One region of the Hydrogenophilus hirschii genome, then DNA from elsewhere that is predicted to be linked to it. Evidence: riboswitches for the same ligand, from Rfam matches in the RefSeq annotation. Region 1 holds a riboswitch; the other holds the start of a gene.
The links. A riboswitch is a leader RNA that binds a small molecule or an ion and turns the genes downstream of it on or off. The one in region 1 is predicted to bind cobalamin.

Region 1 (9,174 bases):
GCGAACCTGTTGAACCTCACCGATCGCGAGGCGCAAAAGTGGGGTGACCCGTTCATCGCGAGCGAAATGTTCCTCCTTGCCCTCACCGAAGACAAGGGCGAAACGGGGCGGCTCGCCAAAGAGTACGGGCTTACCCGGAGCGCGCTCGAAGCGGCGATCCAACAGGTACGAGGCGGACAAAAAGTCGACAATCCTGAGGCCGAAGCGCAGCGCGAAGCACTCAGCAAATACACCATCGATCTTACCGAACGCGCGCGCCAAGGCAAGCTCGACCCGGTGATCGGCCGGGACGACGAAATTCGCCGTACCATTCAGATTTTGCAGCGCCGTACCAAGAACAACCCGGTGCTGATCGGCGAGCCCGGGGTAGGGAAGACCGCGATCGTCGAGGGGCTTGCGCAGCGGATCGTCAATGGCGAGGTTCCGGAGACGTTGCGCGACAAACGGGTCTTGGCGCTCGACATGGCGGCGCTGATTGCAGGCGCGAAATACCGTGGGGAATTCGAAGAGCGGCTGAAAGCGGTGCTCAAAGAGATCGCACAGGATGGCCGCGTGATCATCTTCATCGACGAGATCCACACGATGGTGGGTGCCGGCAAGGCCGAAGGGGCGATGGACGCCGGCAATATGTTGAAACCGGCGCTCGCGCGTGGTGAGCTCCACTGCATCGGGGCGACCACGCTCGACGAGTACCGCAAATACATCGAAAAGGACGCCGCGCTCGAACGGCGCTTCCAAAAAGTGCTCGTCGAAGAACCGACGGTGGAACAGACGATCGCGATCCTGCGCGGGTTGCAAGAGAAGTACGAAATCCATCACGGCGTCGAGATCACCGACCCGGCGATCGTCGCGGCAGCCGAGCTTTCGCACCGCTACATCACCGACCGCTTCTTGCCCGACAAGGCGATCGACCTGATCGACGAGGCAGCGGCGCGGATCAAAATGGAGATCGACTCGAAGCCCGAGGCGATGGATCGGCTCGAACGCCGCATCATCCAGCTCAAGATCGAGCGCGAAGCGGTGCGCAAAGAGAAAGACGAGGCAAGCCAGAAGCGGTTGAAGCTGATCGAAGAGGAGCTCGAAAAACTGCAGCGCGAGTACAGCGAACTCGAAGAGATCTGGAAGGCGGAAAAAGCGCGGATCGAAGGCACGAAGCATCTCAAGGAGCGGATCGATCAGTTGCGCGCGCAGATCGCCGATCTGCAGCGTAAAGGGCAATGGGACAAGGTTGCCGAACTGCAGTATGGTGAGCTGCCGAAGTTGGAAGCGCAGCTCAAGCAAGCGGAAGAGGCGGAGCAAAGCGGCGCCCCGTTCAAGCTCCTGCGCACGCAGGTGGGGGCGGAAGAGATCGCCGAAGTGGTTTCGCGCATGACCGGTATCCCGGTCTCGAAGATGATGCAGAGCGAACGCGAAAAACTCCTCAAAATGGAGGCGTATCTGCATCGTCGGGTCGTCGGTCAGGACGAAGCGGTGCGGCTCGTCTCCGACGCGATCCGCCGCTCGCGCGCCGGGTTGGGCGACGAAAACCGTCCCTATGGTTCGTTTCTCTTCCTGGGGCCGACCGGTGTCGGGAAGACCGAGCTGTGCAAGGCGCTTGCGGAATTCCTCTTCGATTCGGAGGATCATCTGATCCGGATCGACATGAGCGAGTTCATGGAGAAACACTCCGTGGCGCGGCTCATCGGCGCGCCGCCGGGGTACGTCGGTTACGAAGAAGGGGGGTACCTCACCGAGCAGGTGCGGCGCAAACCCTACAGTGTGATCCTGTTCGACGAAGTCGAAAAGGCCCACCCCGACGTCTTCAACGTCCTGTTGCAGGTGCTCGACGACGGCCGGATGACCGATGGGCAAGGGCGTACCGTCGACTTCAAGAACACCGTGATCGTGATGACGTCGAACCTGGGGAGTCAACGCATCCAACAGCTTGCGGACGAAGGGGACTACCAGGTACTGAAACTCGCGGTGATGGCCGAAGTGAAGAACTTCTTCCGCCCCGAGTTCATCAACCGCATCGACGAGGTGGTCGTGTTCCATCCGCTCAAAGACGAGCACATCGCCGGTATTGCGCGGATTCAGCTCGAGCGGTTGGAAAAACGGCTGGCGCGTCACGACATGGCGCTCAAGGTCACCGATGCGGCGCTCATGGAGATCGCCAAGGTCGGCTACGACCCGGTCTATGGCGCGCGGCCGCTCAAGCGGGCGATTCAAGAGCACATCGAAAACCCGCTGGCGAAGTACCTGCTCGAAGGACGATTCGGCCCGAAAGATACCATCGTGGTCGATGTGCGTGGTGGGCAGTTCGTGTTCGAAAAAGGCTGATCGCTGCGCGAACACTCTCCTTTCAGGGTGGTTGGGTTGGTAACGAAAGGCATCGAGCTGTGTTGAGATCCTGCACCTATGCGTGGGTACGGTTCCACCTGGTGTGGGCCGGTGCGCTCTTCTTTTGCCTTCTGGGCGTAGTGGGGACGCGCGCGGTGGCCCAACCGATCCAAGTCATCGACGACACCGGGCAGTCGGTGGCGGTCGCTACCCCGGCACAACGGATCGTGAGTCTGGCGCCACACGTCACGGAAAACCTCTTTGCCGCGGGGGTCGGCGACCGGGTCGTTGCGGCGGTCGACTATAGCGACACCCCGCCCGACGCGGCGCAGTTGCCGCGCGTAGGCGGGGTGTCGCGATTGGATCTCGAGCGGATTTTGGCGTTTCAACCCGATCTGGTCGTCGCATGGGCAAGCGGTAATCCCGCGGACGTCGTGGCGCGCATCGAAGCGCTCGGTATCCCGGTCTATCGCTCCCAGCCCAACCGGCTCGACGACATCGCCAAGACCCTGCGCAATCTCGCCTACCTCGCGGGTAATCCCGCTGCGGGTGAACGGGCCGCACAGGCATTCTTGGCGCGTCGTGACGCGTTGGCTGCGCGGTATGCGGGGCGTGCCCCAGTCCGGGTCTTTTACCAAATCTGGGATCGCCCGCTGCGCACGATTGGCGGGCAGCAGATCCTTACCGACGTGATGCGCCTCTGTGGTGGTGTGAACGTCTTCGGAGCGCTTGATGCGCTGGCGCCCACCGTTTCGGTCGAAGCCGTGCTCGCAGCGGACCCCGAGGTGATCGTCGCAAGCGGCATGGGGGAAGAACGCCCTGATTGGCTCGACGCGTGGCGCGCGTGGCCGCAACTCACCGCAGTTCGTGCGGACAATCTGGTTTTCATCCCCCCGGCACTCTTGCAACGTCCGACGCCGCGGCTACTCGATGGGGCGGAGCAGCTCTGTACGGCGCTCGAAGCGGCGCGCAGCCACCTAGCGGCGCTGCGTCACGAGGCCGCATCAGAAGGGATGAAATGACGCAGTGGCGGATTGCCGCACGCAACAAGCGAAAGGCCATAGAGCGCGCTCAACCGTTCCGCGGTCAAGAGGGTGGCGGCTTCGCCCACCTCGGTGTCGCCATCAAGGGAAAGCAGGATCGCATGGGTTGCGTAACGCACTGCCCAATTGAGGTCATGGAGCGCGGCGACCACCGTGGCCCCGGCGCGACAGCGTGCGGCAAAATGTTCGAGCACCTGGCGTTGGTGGCGCAGGTCGAGGTGATTGGTCGGCTCATCGACCAAATAGACGCGCGGTTGTTGTGCCAGTAGGGTTGCGATCGCAACGCGCTGTTTCTCACCTCCGGAAAGGGTATGCAAGCGGCGCGCTTCGAAACCGGCCAGATCGACCGCCGCGAGCGCCTCGCGGGCGATCGCAAGGTCTGCCGCCGTTTCCCAACCCCAGCGTCCCAGATAGGGATGACGACCGACGAGCACCGCTTCGAGCACCGTCGCATCGCCCGGGAAAAAAGGGGTCTGCGCAAGCCATCCGCGCCATTGCGCTTGCTCGCGGACAGACCATTGCGTCAAGGGGCGACCCGCAAGCGTGATCGTTCCGGCGGTAGCCCCACGCAATCCGGCCAACGTCGCCAACAAGGTCGATTTGCCAACGCCGTTGGGGCCGAGCACGACCCACCATTCACCCGCATGGACGGAGAGGGAGAGGCCACGGCACAACGTGCGTTGCCCCAGCGTGAGCGTGAGTGCGTCGGCGGTGAGGAGCGGTGGGGTGGGCATCGCGCGTTTTTCGTCTTCGTTAGGTGCGCGCGCGCACCAGAAGCCACAAAAAGAACGGGACACCGAGGAGCGCCGTCACGATGCCCACGGGCAATTGCAACGGTGCCCATAGCGTTCGCGCTGCGGTATCGGCCACCATCAGGAGCGTACCGCCAGCAAAGATGCAGCAGGGAATCAGCCAGCGGTGATCGTTGCCGATCATGATGCGCACGGCGTGCGGCACGATCAGTCCGACGAAACCCACCGATCCGACGAGGGTTACCGCGGTTGCGGTCAGGAGCGACGCCAGCACGTAGAGTCCCCACCGCAACCGCGTAACGGGGACGCCGACTGCCTGCGCGGTCGCTTCCCCGTAGGCAAGCGCGTTGAGGTCGCGCCCCCAAGTGACGAGCAAAAGCGAAACCGCGATGAGCATCACCATCGGCCACGGCGAAAAGGTCGTGCCTGCTGCGTCACCCATCAGCCAAAAGAGCATCGAATGGAGTCGCTGCTCCGGCGCCAACGTAAGCAGCAGCGCGACCACGGCGCTTGCGCCCGACGCGACGATCACGCCGGTGAGGATGAGCCGCGTCGCCGACCAAGGGCCAGCACCGTGTGCGAGCGCGAAGACGAGCGCCATCACGACGATCGCGCCCGCAAACGCTGCAGCGGCAACGCCCAGCCCTGCCGCGCCGAGCACGATCGCCGCAAGTGCTCCCACCGCCGCGCCACTCGAAACGCCGAGCACGTAGGGGTCAGCCAAAGGGTTGCGCAATAACGTCTGCATGAGGAGCCCGGCGAGTGCCAGCAGCGCGCCGGCACTCCACACCGCGGCAGCGCGGGCGCCGCGCAGCCCCCATACGACGGGAAACGCGGGATGGTCGTGATGCCACAATGCTGCCCAGACGGTTGTGACGGGGAGCGGCAGCGCGCCGACGCCAAGCGCCAAGAAAAAACTTGCACCGGTCAAACCCACGAGCAGGAGCAGTAGGGCGACACGGCGTTGCGCGAACGGCATCGGCGCACGAAGGCTTTAGTCGCGGTACCGCAAACCGACGAAGAACGTCCGCCCCGGTTGCCGATAGGTGGCGGCAGTCTCGTAGGTTTGATCGAACAGGTTGCGGATTTCCGCTTCCAATCGCCACGACCGCGTCAGCGCGTAATGCCACCACAGGTCGGTTCGGCCGTAGCCGTCGAGCCGTGTGGTATTGGCGACATTGTCCCAGCGCGCCCGTTGGGCGTTGAGATCGACCCCGGCCTGCCACTGTTTCGCATCATAGACGAGTGATGCAGAGAGGGCTGCTGGAGCGCGACGGGGCAACCGCTTACCTGTGGCTTCGTCGGTGGCGTTGAGCCAATCGGCGTTGATACGGAAATGCCACGCGCCGAATTGACTTGCATACGTCAGCTCCGCCCCCTTGATCCGGGCGCGTGCGACGTTTTCGGGCGGCCAGCCCGCGATGAGGTTTTTGACCCGTGCATCGAAGAGTGTCAACTCCGCAGCGGTGACGCCACGCTGCCAGCGGATCCCCACCTCTTTTTGATAAGCGCTTTCCGGTTGTAGATCGGGGTTACCGCCGCCGAAACCGGTGTCTGGCCAAAAGAGTTGATTGAAGGTCGGCGCTTTGAACGCGCTGCTCACGGCGACTCGGCCCTGCCATTCCGGAGTGAATTGATAGCGATACGCGGCTTGTCCCGTGGTTTTGCCCCCGAACTGACTGTTGTCGTCGTGGCGTGCGGTCAGTTGCCAACCGTGTCGGCCCTGTTCCGCTTGCCAGCCCAAGAGATAGCCGCGAACGATTCGGCTGGACCGGGTGTATTGGGTGGTGGCGTCCACCTCGGTCGCGGTGAGATCGAACGCAGCAAGGAGTACCCCGAGCGGCAACGCCACCTCGTTCTGCCAACTGAATTGACGTTGTGCCGTCGCGAAGCGACTCACGTTGCTGGCGCTCGCAAGCGCTTTCGACGTATCGCGGGTTTCGCCCAAGCGCAGCGTGGAGAGCCATGCTTCCGTGAGCGGCAGGCGGGTAGTGACTTGGTTGCTGGTCAGATCTTTGTGCAGTAACGCATTGAACGTTCCCGCACCCCAGGCGTCGTATTCGTTGCGGCCACGGGTCGCGAAACTGGCGAGCACGATTTCGCCACCGTTGGCGAGCGACCAGGAGAGGTTGGCGCTGGCGAAACGGTTGCGCCAGCCGTCGCGGTCGGGTTGGTGGTAATCACTGGATGGTGTGGTTGCTTCGATCCCCTCGGTTCCTTCGGCACCCAGGTCGAGTGCGTACCGAAACGCGTCGTTGCCGCCTGAAACGCCGACGCTCGTCTGGTATTCTTCGTGACTGCCCAGGCCGACGAACGCGCGGCGGTGGGTGGCTTCGGTCCCTTTGCGGGTAAAGATTTGGATCACGCCGCCGATCGCGTCCGATCCGTACAAAGCACTTGCCGGGCCGCGAACGATCTCGATCCGTTCGATCAGCTCGAGCGGAATCGCTTCGAGTGTTGCAGTCCCCAAGGTCGCCGAACCGATTCGCATTCCGTCGATGAGCACCAGCGTGTGGCGCGCTTCCGCGCCGCGCAAATAGAGCGAAGCCGATGCCCCTGGGCCACCGTTTTGCACGATTCGCACACCAGGGGTCTGGTTCAACAGATCGACGAGGGTGCGCGCACCGCTTTGTTCGATCGCGTCACGGGTGAGTACGGTCACCGCAGAGAGCGACGCGTCGGTGCGGGTCGGTATACGGCTTGCGGTGACGGCGATCGTCGGCAGTACCGGGTCGAACGCCGACGATTGGGCAACGGCAAGTGGGTTTGTCGCGACGAATCCAAGGATCAAAAGCAGATGACGCCCCTTTTTCGGGCGCAAAAGAGCGATTGCCGACATGAACGAACACTCCCAACTCCAGCCATTCCCCCGTGGCTGTGGCGGTGGAACCCGTTCGCGGCCGGTCTCCGGGCTCGGGTCATGTTCCACACCGCCTTCCCGGTCAGGCCACCCGATCCGAGCAGTGCTGCCAGTGGCGTGATGGTGCGGACGAAACCCTTACCGTTGCGGGGGCAGCAGCGGCTTTGCACCGGGGGCACCGGTGCGCACCGCTTTCCCGTTTCACCGCATCGACCAGAGGGGTGGATGCGGCACCGCGAACACGAATGGTATAAAAGAATGAAGTATACGATTCAGCGATTGCTCAGGTCAATATCGACCGCTTTCGCCGCACGCGCACCGCTTGCGAGCGCCGAGACGACATTGGGGAAATCGCGTTCGACGAGATCGCCTGCGGCGTAGAGTCGCAGCAGCGGCGTTCGCCCCCAACGGTCGGTGATGAGGTAGCCCGCCTCGTCGCGGGCAAGCGCCGTTGCGGTGTCGCCCAGCGCCGCGACCAACCATTCGCTGTTAGGCGCGTAGCCGATCAAGACGTGGAGGCGATCGACCATTGCGACTTCCGTTGTGTCGGAAACGGTCTGCCAATTCGCAACGAGTTTCCCCGCTTCCCGACGAACGGCACGGAGGGTGGCGTGCATAACCACCCGTATCCGGTCAGCGAAGCGTTCGACCGCTTCGTGCAGTTGCCGTTGAGCGCGCGGACGGGATCGGCAGAGGATGATCGCGCACCCGCCCAGCTCGGCGACCATCTTGGCGTTTTCAAAGGCGTTGTCGCCGCCACCAACGATCAGGACGGTCTTGCCTTGGCAGAGATCGAGATCGCGGAACGCAAAGGGGCCATAAGCGAGTTCCGATGCGGACAACTGCCCAATCCCAGCAACGGTTGCGAGTGCCTCAGGTCCGCGGTAGCGCAAACCAGTGGCGACGATCACAGCGGCGGCATGTCGCGGTGTGCCGTCGTGAAGAAACAGGCGCCACCCGTTTGGGACCGGAACCAATCGTTGTACGCTGCTCGTGCATGCGATCGGGATCCCTGCCGCTTCGGCGTGCGCGACGAAGCGGGCACTCATCTCGGTGCCGGTCAGCCCGTGTTGCCCCAATACCCACTCGTTGGCCAAAAAATTGAAGCGTAGGATTCCACCCGGCGCTTCAGCCGCTTCGAGTACGAAAGGCGCATAACCCAGCTGCTTGAGCCACAAGGCCGCCGAAAGTCCGGCAGGGCCCGCGCCAACGATTGCGACACTCAGAGGATCTGACATGCCTCGTCGAACGTAAGACGGGGGTTGCGCGGAAATAGCTTACTCGGGTCACCGATGCCCAAGTTGACGAGAAAGAGGGAGCGGATCGTCGTGCCGGCAAAAAAGAGTTCATCGGCGCGCGCTTTGTCGAACCCGGCCATAGGGCCGCAATCGAGCCCTAGAGCGCGCGCGGCGAGGATCAGATAAGCGCCTTGCAGCGCAGCATCACGAAATGCGGTTTCGCGGGCGAGCGCCTCGTTGTTTGCGAACCAGGCGCGGGCGTCGGTATGGGGGAAGAGTTTCGGCAGCTCTTCGTAGAAGGCGAGGTCGTAGCCGATCAATACGGTGACCGGTGCCGCCATGGTTTTCTCGACGTTTCCGGGGTCCAGGGTCTCTTTGAGTTTGGCTTTCGCTTCGGGCGACTTGATGAAGCGAAAGCGGGCTGGGCACCCGTTCGCCGCAGTCGGTCCCCATTTGAGGAGGTCGTAGAGGGCGTGAAGCGTTTCATCGGGAATGGGTTCGGGAAGAAACCCGTTGTGGGAACGGGCTTCGGTAAAGAGTTGCGCTAATGCCGCGTCAGGTAATGTGGGTTTCATCGTGTGGCTCCTTTGGGCGCTTCGGTGCAGGATTGTGAAAAGGCTTGTCAGTTTTTGCCGGCAACCCATCGATCCCACGCTGCGCCATTGCGCAACACCGAACGCGCACGGGCAGCGCCTTCGGCCAGCGATCCGACTTTTCCGGTGTGCCAGAGCGCGATCGCCGCACCATAGACCAGCGCATCCGCGGTCGGGCCTGGCGCGCCTTGGAGCGCGGCGATTCCGGTTTGCGCCGCATAATGGGCGGCGTCGCGTTGCCAATCGGGCGAATCAGTGGGATCAGGCATGGCACGAGGCCATTCGGGGGCGCGGACTGCATGCTGGATTGCGAGCGCACCCGGATCGATCGATTCCGTGGTGTCCCCCTCGGTCGGCATGCGGACGACC
Region 2 (9,174 bases), on a different contig from region 1:
CGCGGCGCGCGCGCGGGCCGCGGTCTGAGCGCCGTGGCGGGTGATTGCGACGAACGCAGGGGCGGCGAACGTACTGCGCGCCGCTTGCCAGATGGCAGCTTGGTTGGGAGATGTTTGAGTCGGGGCTTCTGGCGTCGGGTTCGTTGGCTTGGGGGGCATCGTTGGTGTCATCGTGGCGTTACTGGGGGCCTGGGTTCCTGGGGCTTGCGACAGCGGCGTGGGATTCATGGGGTTTCGCTTCGGATGCGGGAACGGTCACGCTGGTGCGTGGAGATGCCGCGGTCTTTTTGCGACAGCCGCGAATGCGTTCGCCGACCGGCGTCGCGTTGGGGTTACGCAGGATGAGGAGCGCGAGGTAACTGAGCGTGGCGTCGGCAAGAGCGCGGAGCGCTTCGCCGCGAAGGATACGCTCGTTAGGCAAGCCGACTCGTTCCGCAAGGAGCGCGTGCGGAAGGAGCGACCGTTCGCTGAGCCAGGCAACGAGCGTAGGCCAGAGGGGTTTGACTTTGAGCAGGATCAGGGTCTCGAAGTGGGGCAGGACCGCTTCGATGAGAGGTAAACCGTAATTGGCGGGAAGCACCGCGATGCGTTCTTCCTGTGCAGCAAGGGGAATCGCTGCGGCTGCCGCGGCAGCGGCGAAGCTATTGACACCCGGCAGGGTTTGGATGCTCATACCGGGAGCCCGTTCGCGCACGGCCGCAGCCAGATATTGGAACGTGGCGTAGGTCGAGGCGTCGCCTTCGACAAGAACCGCAACGTCGCGACCCGCAAGCAGGGTGGGTAGGATCGCCTCCGCGGCGCGGGCCCACGCCCTGGTGAGGACAAGGGGATCGTGGCTCATCGGGAAATGGAGTTCGATCGCGTCCGCCGGGGTGGTCAAGCCTGCCCGGTTCGCGATCGTCAGCGCGACCGATTCGCCACCCTGTTTGCGTACCGGATAGGCCCACCGTGCCGTGCCGGTGAGGATGCGCCATGCGCCGCGGGTGATCCAATCCGGGTTGCCGGGGCCAAGCGAGATTCCGTAAAGGGTGCCCAGCGCCTCGGTCGTTGCGGCGGCTGGAGGTGTGGTCTCAGACAGGAAGTGTGGCGAAACAGTCATGATGGCTCCTTCGTCGCCGCAACGAGCCAGACCGGGTTTTCGGCGGCGAAGCGGTGCATCGCCAGGATGGGTTTGGTGCGTGCCGCCCACAGTTGGGTGGCGTGCCACGGGGCGTCGAGTGCGGTCATCGCCGCGGTGGCGGTAGCCAAGTTTTCCAGGGTCACGAAGGTGGCGACGAGCCGTCCGCCAGGGGCGATGCGTTGCCAACAGTAGGTCAGGAGTTCGGCCAGTTCGCCACCGGAGCCGCCGATGAAGACCGCGTTGGGGTCGGGGGCTTCCTCGAGCCCAGCGGGCGCTTTGGTGTGGCGAATCGTCCAGTTGGCCGCGTGAAAGCGGCGCGCGTTGGTCAGGGCGATCGCGACGTCGTCTGCGTTTTTTTCGAATGCCCATACCGCCCCTTCGGGGGTGAGGCGGGCCGCTTCGAGGCCGACGCTGCCCGACCCGGCGCCGATGTCCCAGACGGTGTCGTGTGGGGTGAGGGCAAGAAGCGCAAGCGCCACCGCGCGCACTTCCCGTTTGGTGATCAGCCCTTTTTCCGGTTGTCGTTGGGCGTAAGCGTCGTCGTCCCAGCCGAAAGCCGCTTCGGTGCCGGGGGTGGTGCTGGTCAAGATCGCGATGTGCGGGTGGGGAAACGCGGTTGCGGCAGCCTGCGACGGTTCGAGATCGCGCCACAGCGCTTCGCCGTCGAGCCCGATGCGCGCAGCGACGCTGATGCGGTACCGATGCGCCAGGGATAGCTCGGTGAGCGCACTGGCGATTTCGGTTGCGCCAGCACCGGGCGCCGTCAATGCGACGATCGGTGATCGGTTGTGCGCAGCCGCTACGAGCACGGGGCGCAACGGATGGTGGGGAGCGTTCTTCCACGACCACGGTTCGCGTACTTTGCCGTGCGCGGAGACGAGCGTGGCGTTGTGCCAGGGGATACCCAGACGCGCACAGGCCAGTTGGACCGAACTGCGCTCAGGCAGCACCGTGACCGCGTCGGGACCGAAGTGCGCAAGCAGTGCGGCCGCTGCGCCGTGAAAGAGGGGATCCCCCGTGGTCGCAACGACCACCCGTTCTCCTTGTGCGATCGCACGAGCGCACCGCTCTGGCAGTTGCGCGAGCCACGCTTCGAACGGTTCGAAACGGGCGTTGGGCGCAAACCGTTCGGCAAGCGGGGCAAACCCCTTCGCCCCGAAAACGAGGGTGGCCTGTGCCAGCGCGTCGGTGACTGCGGGCAGAAGCGGTTCTCCGGGTAGCCAGCCGATGACGGTCGGATTCATCGTTCCTCCCATTCTGCAAGCCACTGCGGCGCTGTGGATTCATCGATGCGCGCCACCGCATTGCCGGCAAAATCGACGGTTTGGATGGTGAGCCGCCGAGCCGACCCCGGCCAATATTTCGTTTTGAGCGTGTGCCAGGCGCGTGCAGCAAGCGCCGAGTGAAACGCGACGTCGAGGCCAAGTTCGGCCAATCGTTCTGCGGCAAAACGGGCCGTTTCGGCGGCGGCGATCTCAGCAACCAGGGCGGACGGCGCGCCGACGGCCCGCGCGCAGTCGGCAAGCAAGGTGCGATCTACCTCCCCTTTTCCGGCGTGGGTGACGGGCATTCCTTGCGCCATTTTGGTGAGTTTGCCGACCATCGCGCCGATGATCAGGTGGCGGATCCCGTTTTTGCGCGCGGCATCGAACGCGGTGCGGACGAAGTCCCCCATCTGGACGAACGCCGCTTCGGGCAGCTCCGGCCACAGCGCCATCATCGCCTTTTCGGTGCGCCCACCGGTGGTCAATACGACGGTGTCACACCCTTGGGCACGCGCAACCCCGATCGCTTGGACGACGCTTGCGCGAAACGCCGCGGTGGAGTATGGGCGAACGATGCCGGTAGTTCCCAGGATCGAAATGCCGCCCACGATTCCCAAACGCGGGTTGAGCGTGCGTTTGGCAAGCGTTTCGCCCCCAGGCACTGCGATGGTGACGAGAAGACCGTGGTCCGCGCAGTTCGGAAGTTCCGGCGTCAGGCAGACAGCGCGTTCGGGAAGGGGGGAAGTGGGTAGCGCGGCGCAGGTGGCTGGAGGTGCTGCACCCAACAGTTCGCTCAGATTCTCACACAAATTTTGCCGCGGCACCGGGTTGATCGCGGGTTCGCCCACGGGAAGACCAATGCCAGGGCGCGTGACGATGCCAACCCCTTCGCCAGCAGCCACGAAAAGGCCAGGGGCGGAGACCCAGGCAACGGTTGCGGTGATGGGCGCTTTGTCGGTGACGTCGGGGTCGTCTCCTGCGTCTTTGATCACGACCGCGGTGGCGCGTCCGTCGGGATAAAGGCGCTTTTCGTGGATGGGGAAGACGACGCGTTGCCCGTTGGGGAGCTTGGTTTCGATCGCATCCGGGATCGCGCCGGTGAGTAACCCTTGTGCCGCCGCACGCGCTGCTGCGGCGGCACACGCGCCGGTGGTGAATCCGGTGCGACCGCGGTGGGCGCGCCGCTTGGCGTTGGGATCTGCGTGGCCGGTCACAGCGCGCGATTCCTTCAGCGTTCCGAATCCGCCGTTTCCGCGAGCGCCATCAATGCGTGAAGTGCCGCAACCACCAACGTCGATCCCCCTTTGCGCCCGCGCACGACGATCCACGGGGCACGGTTGCTGGCAATCAGTGCCTCTTTCGATTCGGCGGCGGAGACGAACCCGACAGGCATACCCAGGACCACCGCCGGCTGTGCTTGCCCGGCTTCCATGAGTCGAACCACTTCGAGGAGCGCGGTGGGGGCGTTCCCGATCGCGACGACCGAACCGGCCAAGAGGCCCTGTTCGGCGGCACGGCGCATCGCCATCACCGCACGTGTGGTATTCGCCGCTTTTGCCGCGGCGATCACTTCGGGATCCGAGATGAACTCATGCACTTCGATGCCGAAGTGCTGTAGCCGAGGTTTCGAGAGCCCAACACGGATCATCTCGACGTCGACGATGAAGGAGGCGCCGCGCCGTACCGCTGCGATCGCGGCGGAGACCGCCTCGGGATGAAACTGCACAAGCCCGTTCATTTCGAAGTCGGCCGAGGCGTGGATCATGCGTCGCACCACGGGCCATTCGTGCGCAGGGTAGGCGTGAGCGCCCACTTCACGGTCGATGATCGCGAACGATTCGTGCTCGATTGCGGCACCTGCAGCGGTGAGTTGTTCGGTAACACGCGGAGTGGGTAACGGGTTCGTCATACTTGTTCCTGGAGTTGCTCAGTGTGGAAGTGGAGATCGGGGCCGTTTTCGTGATGGGGGTGGTCGTGGGGTTCGTGAACGCCACGGTGGTGGTGGAGATGGTGGTCGTGATGATCGTGGTGATGATGGCCAAGCCCGTGTGCGAGCGCAAATGTGCGGTATTTGCACCCGGTGCAGGCGAGCGTCGGCAGCGTTTCGTGCGGTTGGGTGAGGAGTCCGTCGAACCAGGCGGCGATCTCAGGGCGAAACCCGAGGTAATCACCAAGCGCCCACGCGACGGTGGGATATTGCCGCTCGAGACGCGCCACCTGCGCGCGGATCCGTTCGATCAAAACGCCGGTGAAGAGATAGACCGGCAGCACGATGATCTGGGTCATGCCCCAGGTGACGAAGCGCTGCGCAACCCGTTCCAGCCGCGGGTAGGTGACACCGGTGAAGGCGAGGTCGACCAGTTCGTGGTCGGTCGCTTCGAAAAGGCGTCGCGCGAGTTTCGCCAATTCGGCATTTGCCCCGGGGTCACTCGAACCGCGCCCCAATAGGATCACCCCTGTGGTCTGCGGATCGGGCATCGCCAGGCGGCGCATCGCACGCTTGCGTTCGCCTTGAAGCGCGGCAAAGAGTTCGTCGCCGGTTCCCACTTGCGGGGTGATGGTGAATGTGACGTCGGGAAAGGCGCGTGCGGCTTGGGCGACGGCTTGCGGGATCTCCATCTTGACGTGACCCGCGGCGTTGATGATGAGGGGGATTACCAAAACTGTCGCTGCCTCTGGGGCTGCCGCGCGTGCGGTTTGGGCAGCATGGGCCAACCCTTCGGGCAAAAGCACTTCGGCAAACTCGATGAAGCAGGTGAGGATGGTGTGGTGCGGATGGCGTTCGCGGGCGGCTGCGGCGAACTGCTCGACTTCATGATTGCCTGCGGGTTCGCGCGAACCGTGGCCGACGATGAGGACGACGGGGTTGGCGGAAGGGCTCACGACGCTCCTCCGTTGGGTTTTTCGGGTGCCTTGTCTGCACGACGAAAGCGGTGGGTGAAGGTTGGGTCGTAGAGCTTACTGCGGGGGGCAGCGTCCCATTGTCGCGCACCGAGCGCTGGCGAAACGATGATCATCGCTTGCGAGACGATCTTTGCGGCGCGGCAAGCGGTGCTGAGTTCGGACAAGGTGGTGCGGACGATCCGCTCTTGCGGCCATGACGCTTTGTGGACCACCAGCACCGGGCTCTCCGGCGCCCAGCCGGCGGCAAGGAAGGCGCGTTCGATTTCCCGCGTCAGTGTGATCGACAGAAAGAGACAGACCGTGGCTTGGTGCGCGGCGAGCGCCTCGAGCCGTTCGCGCGGCGGCATCGGGGTTCGTCCTTCCGCACGGGTCAAGATCACCGTCTGGGTGACCTCTGGCAGCGTGAGGGATTCGCCCGCTGCCGCGGCAGCGGCAAACGCCGACGAAACGCCTGGCACCGCGCGCCATGGGACACCTGCTGCGTCGAGCAGCCGCGCCATTTCGGTGAGTGCGCCGTAGAGCGTGGGATCCCCTGTTTGGAGCCGCACCACGGTAGCGTGGCGTTGCGCCCGTGTGGTCAGCCACTCGGCGATCGCCTCGAGCGTCATACCTTTCGAATCGGCAATTTCGGCCGACTGCGGTGCGTAGCGCGCGACCGCCTCATCGACGAGCGAACCGGCATAGAGCACCGCGCCTGCTTCACTGAGCAGCCGCTGCCCTTTGACGGTAATGAGTTCTGGGTCGCCAGGGCCCGCCCCGACGAACCAGACGGTGCCGGGGCAGGGGCTAAGCGGTGGCAAAGACACGGGGTGTTACCTACCAGTGCGCGACCGTTACGCGGCGCGATGCAGACGAGCGGTAAAGAGCGTGTCTTCGCCGAGCCACGGTTTGGCGTGTTTCGCTGCGGCAAGGAGCGCCAAATCGAGCGCCGGTTCGACCACCAAGACGCTCAAATAGGCAGCACCAAAGGTCGCGATCTGCTGCCACGCTTGTGCACCCAGTCCCAGGAAGGCCCAGAACGCGACCCACAGCACCACACCACCCTGGTAGGTGAGGGAAAGACGAAAGACGTCACGGTAGCGCAAATCGGTGTAGGGGGTTTGCGGCGCGATGGTCCGTTTCGCGACCGCCGCGACGGCAAAGAGCGGGACGAGAAGGGTGGTGACGTTCGCGAAATATTGCGGCAAATCGTACGGGGCGAAGAAGAGGCTCTGAACGAGCAACGCCGTGGCTAAACCGACCGCCGCCGGGGCAAGGCCAAAGAGCAAGAAGAGCGTGCTGCCCAAGATGAGGTGCACTTCGGAAACGCCCACCGCGGGGTGTGGCAGCAGTTCGAACGCCGCAAATGCGATCGCGAACGCACATGCGCTGCGCACCCAAAAGCGCAGGAGGTGTGCAAACGTTGGAACCACGCGTTCGGAAACGAACAGCGTCGTCCAGACAGAGCGCGCCGCGCCGAAGAGTGTGGCCGTGCCAGTGAGGTAGGAGAGGGCCATCTTGGCCCCGGTCAAGAGTCCAGGTTCGATATGCATCGTGCTTCCCTCCGAGCCATGCCGTTACGAAAATTCTGCGCTCGGGGGAAACAGCGAAACCGTGAATACGGAGTACGATGACGCTATCCCACGTGCCGTCACCCCGCGGCGCAGTTGGGTTTGCGCGTCACGATCGGTCTCCTGGCTTGCCGTCGCCCTGCCGCGACGCCTTCCCAGAGCGGTTGCTCCAGTGGCATCGTGTCGCGTCAGTCAGGCTCACAGTAGCGGGGGCTGCGCCGGATTTGCACCGGACTTCCCGTGTGGCCAATTGGCCACTATCGTCACGCGTGCGGTAATTATCAGGATTTGTCGTGTTGGAGTCAACACAAGCGTAGCACAGGAAGTCTCTTGACATCGAAAATGAGAACTACTATCATTGGCGTCATTGATCCGATCGGCGGCAGAGGAGAAGAAGTGATGAGTGGTTGCACGTTACAGCGGTTTGCGATGGGGGTATTCGTTACGGTCGCCTGTTTTTCGACAGTAACCGTTGTGCACGCAGAGCAGGGGATGGATGCGGTAAAGACGTATATGGTCGAGCATGCTACTCGAATGTTGGAAAACAGCAAAAAACTTTCAAATGCTGCCGAACGGTATTACCAAGCAAGCAAGACCTTCCGTTTCGACTACGGAGCGCTTTGGCAAAAGGATCGTCCGAATGTTGTCGGTTGGGTAAGTGAAATGAAAAAAGCGTGGTTATCCGCGCACAACAACTATGAAGAGGTGGAAGGGATCGTGGCAGGGATACCGACGTTGGCGCAATACGATTTGATTCTCGATGCGGGCAATCCTGGGACCTGAATCCGTGGTCACCAAAGTCGAAACCTTTCCTGTGAGCTGTCCGGCATGAAATTTTTGCCGGACAGACCGATTCATTGTCATGCCGACCATCTTTTCGGGGGTGATGGACCCGTATTTGCCCGCAAAAGTCGGCCTTGTCGGGACGGCGTTACGTCATATTGCAGCTTTCAGGCGAAGGGCTACCTTCCACCGCAGCGGAATCCGTCCTTGGGGTGGGTTTCAGCCCGACCATCGTCATGGCGATGCCGCTCGCAACAATCGCTGCTGAAGCGCGACGAACACCTGCACATGGCCGGCAAATCCGCGGCCAAAGTCGAGAATGAGTTTTCTGGCATGTGCCACAAACTTCGCCGCCCGGTACATGATCTCCTGCAACACCGTCTTGAGCCTTCTGCGCTTGGCCGGGTGGCGAATGGGCGCAATCTCGCCGGTCAGGCCCAATTGGCCAAGGAGGCGCAGGCAGTTGTAGGCGAATGCCCCCAGATGCAGGATCACGTCGTTGGTGTCGAACTTGCCCGACGGCAACCGTTCCAGATCAAGGTCAGATTTGATCTCGGCATGGAACTGTTCGTGTGTGCCGTGATACCGGTAGTGCTCGATCACCTCCACAGCCGGCAGGGTGAGGCTCGTCCACCAGCCTTCGATCTCAATGTCCGGCACCAGCAGGTGTTGTCCCTTCTTGTCGATGGTGCGCTCGGTCACCCGCACGATCAGCCGGAAGGTGCGCTTTTGTTTCTGCCAGGCGCGCTCGACCTGGAGGTCGAGAAGTCCCACCCGCTTGCCTGGTCGGGTCACTTCAAAGGCGTTCGCTTCCTCGGCCCGCTTGACCCAGGCCGTTCTGTCCTGCTTTCTTGGGTTCCACTTCGTGACGAATTCCAATACGCGCCCATCACGCGCCCAGGCGTCGCGTTCTTCCGCTTTGGCGAACAGCAGTCGCGCGCTGTCAAAGCCGCTGTCTTCGACCATCAGGACGGGTTGATCCGCCCTGACCAAACGCTTGACCCGAGGAAACGCCCGTTCGTAGAAGTACTCGGTCTCGAGCGCCGAATGCCAGTTCCCGGCACGCAGTTCCAGTCCCATGTTCCAGCCTTCGTTGCCCAGGTAGCCCGCAATCGGGCAATAGCCATCAACGCCTTGGTAGGTGTGGCCGACGTCCTCCTTCTTGGTATCGCTGTTGTCCATGACGAAGGTGTCGATCTCGAAGCGCACGAATCCTTTGTGCGGCGTGATCGGCGCTTTTGTCCTCTCCAGCAGGCGCACCGACAGCTCGTCCGTCCGCTCCCGCAACTCGCCGGCCTTGGCGTCGAGTCGCTGGCGCATCCAGGCACTGCTCGGCACCTTCGACAGCCCCAGCGCTTCCTTGAAGAAGCGATCCTGCCGAAACGGCTCGATGGCTTCGAAGTCGCTCTTGCCCAGACTGAGCAAGCCAGTCATCGCCTTGACCAAGTCGGAGGTCTTCATGCCTTGCGATACCGGCAAGCGCGGATCGATCACGGCTTCCACCTGCGCCGCCTCGCAGCATTGCCCAATCAGCGCCAGGCCGGAGTAAGAG

Region 2: it holds a riboswitch for cobalamin, as region 1 does, so the genes downstream of both, ACYQ4Z_RS07150 (energy-coupling factor ABC transporter permease) here and ACYQ4Z_RS02090 (TonB-dependent receptor domain-containing protein) in region 1, are expected to answer to the same signal.

The regions. Positions count from the first base shown of each region.
Region 1 covers NZ_BAAHXQ010000001.1:408,773-417,946, forward strand. Annotated here, with positions in the region: gene clpB (ATP-dependent chaperone ClpB) at 1-2,319, shown strand, start outside; gene ACYQ4Z_RS02075 (cobalamin-binding protein) at 2,379-3,341, shown strand; gene ACYQ4Z_RS02080 (ABC transporter ATP-binding protein) at 3,311-4,096, opposite strand; gene ACYQ4Z_RS02085 (FecCD family ABC transporter permease) at 4,116-5,093, opposite strand; gene ACYQ4Z_RS02090 (TonB-dependent receptor domain-containing protein) at 5,109-6,953, opposite strand; cobalamin riboswitch at 6,996-7,227, opposite strand; gene ACYQ4Z_RS02095 (NAD(P)/FAD-dependent oxidoreductase) at 7,247-8,212, opposite strand; gene ACYQ4Z_RS02100 (malonic semialdehyde reductase) at 8,197-8,787, opposite strand; gene ACYQ4Z_RS02105 (anthranilate phosphoribosyltransferase) at 8,835-9,174, opposite strand, start outside.
Region 2 covers NZ_BAAHXQ010000002.1:6,895-16,068, forward strand. Annotated here, with positions in the region: gene ACYQ4Z_RS07115 (cobalt-precorrin 5A hydrolase) at 1-228, opposite strand, end outside; gene cobI (precorrin-2 C(20)-methyltransferase) at 179-1,099, opposite strand; gene cbiE (precorrin-6y C5,15-methyltransferase (decarboxylating) subunit CbiE) at 1,096-2,364, opposite strand; gene ACYQ4Z_RS07130 (cobalt-precorrin-5B (C(1))-methyltransferase) at 2,361-3,599, opposite strand; gene ACYQ4Z_RS07135 (precorrin-8X methylmutase) at 3,614-4,294, opposite strand; gene ACYQ4Z_RS07140 (sirohydrochlorin chelatase) at 4,291-5,268, opposite strand; gene cobM (precorrin-4 C(11)-methyltransferase) at 5,265-6,095, opposite strand; gene ACYQ4Z_RS07150 (energy-coupling factor ABC transporter permease) at 6,123-6,821, opposite strand; cobalamin riboswitch at 6,936-7,119, opposite strand; gene ACYQ4Z_RS07155 (hypothetical protein) at 7,170-7,622, shown strand; gene ACYQ4Z_RS07160 (IS1380 family transposase) at 7,857-9,174, opposite strand, start outside.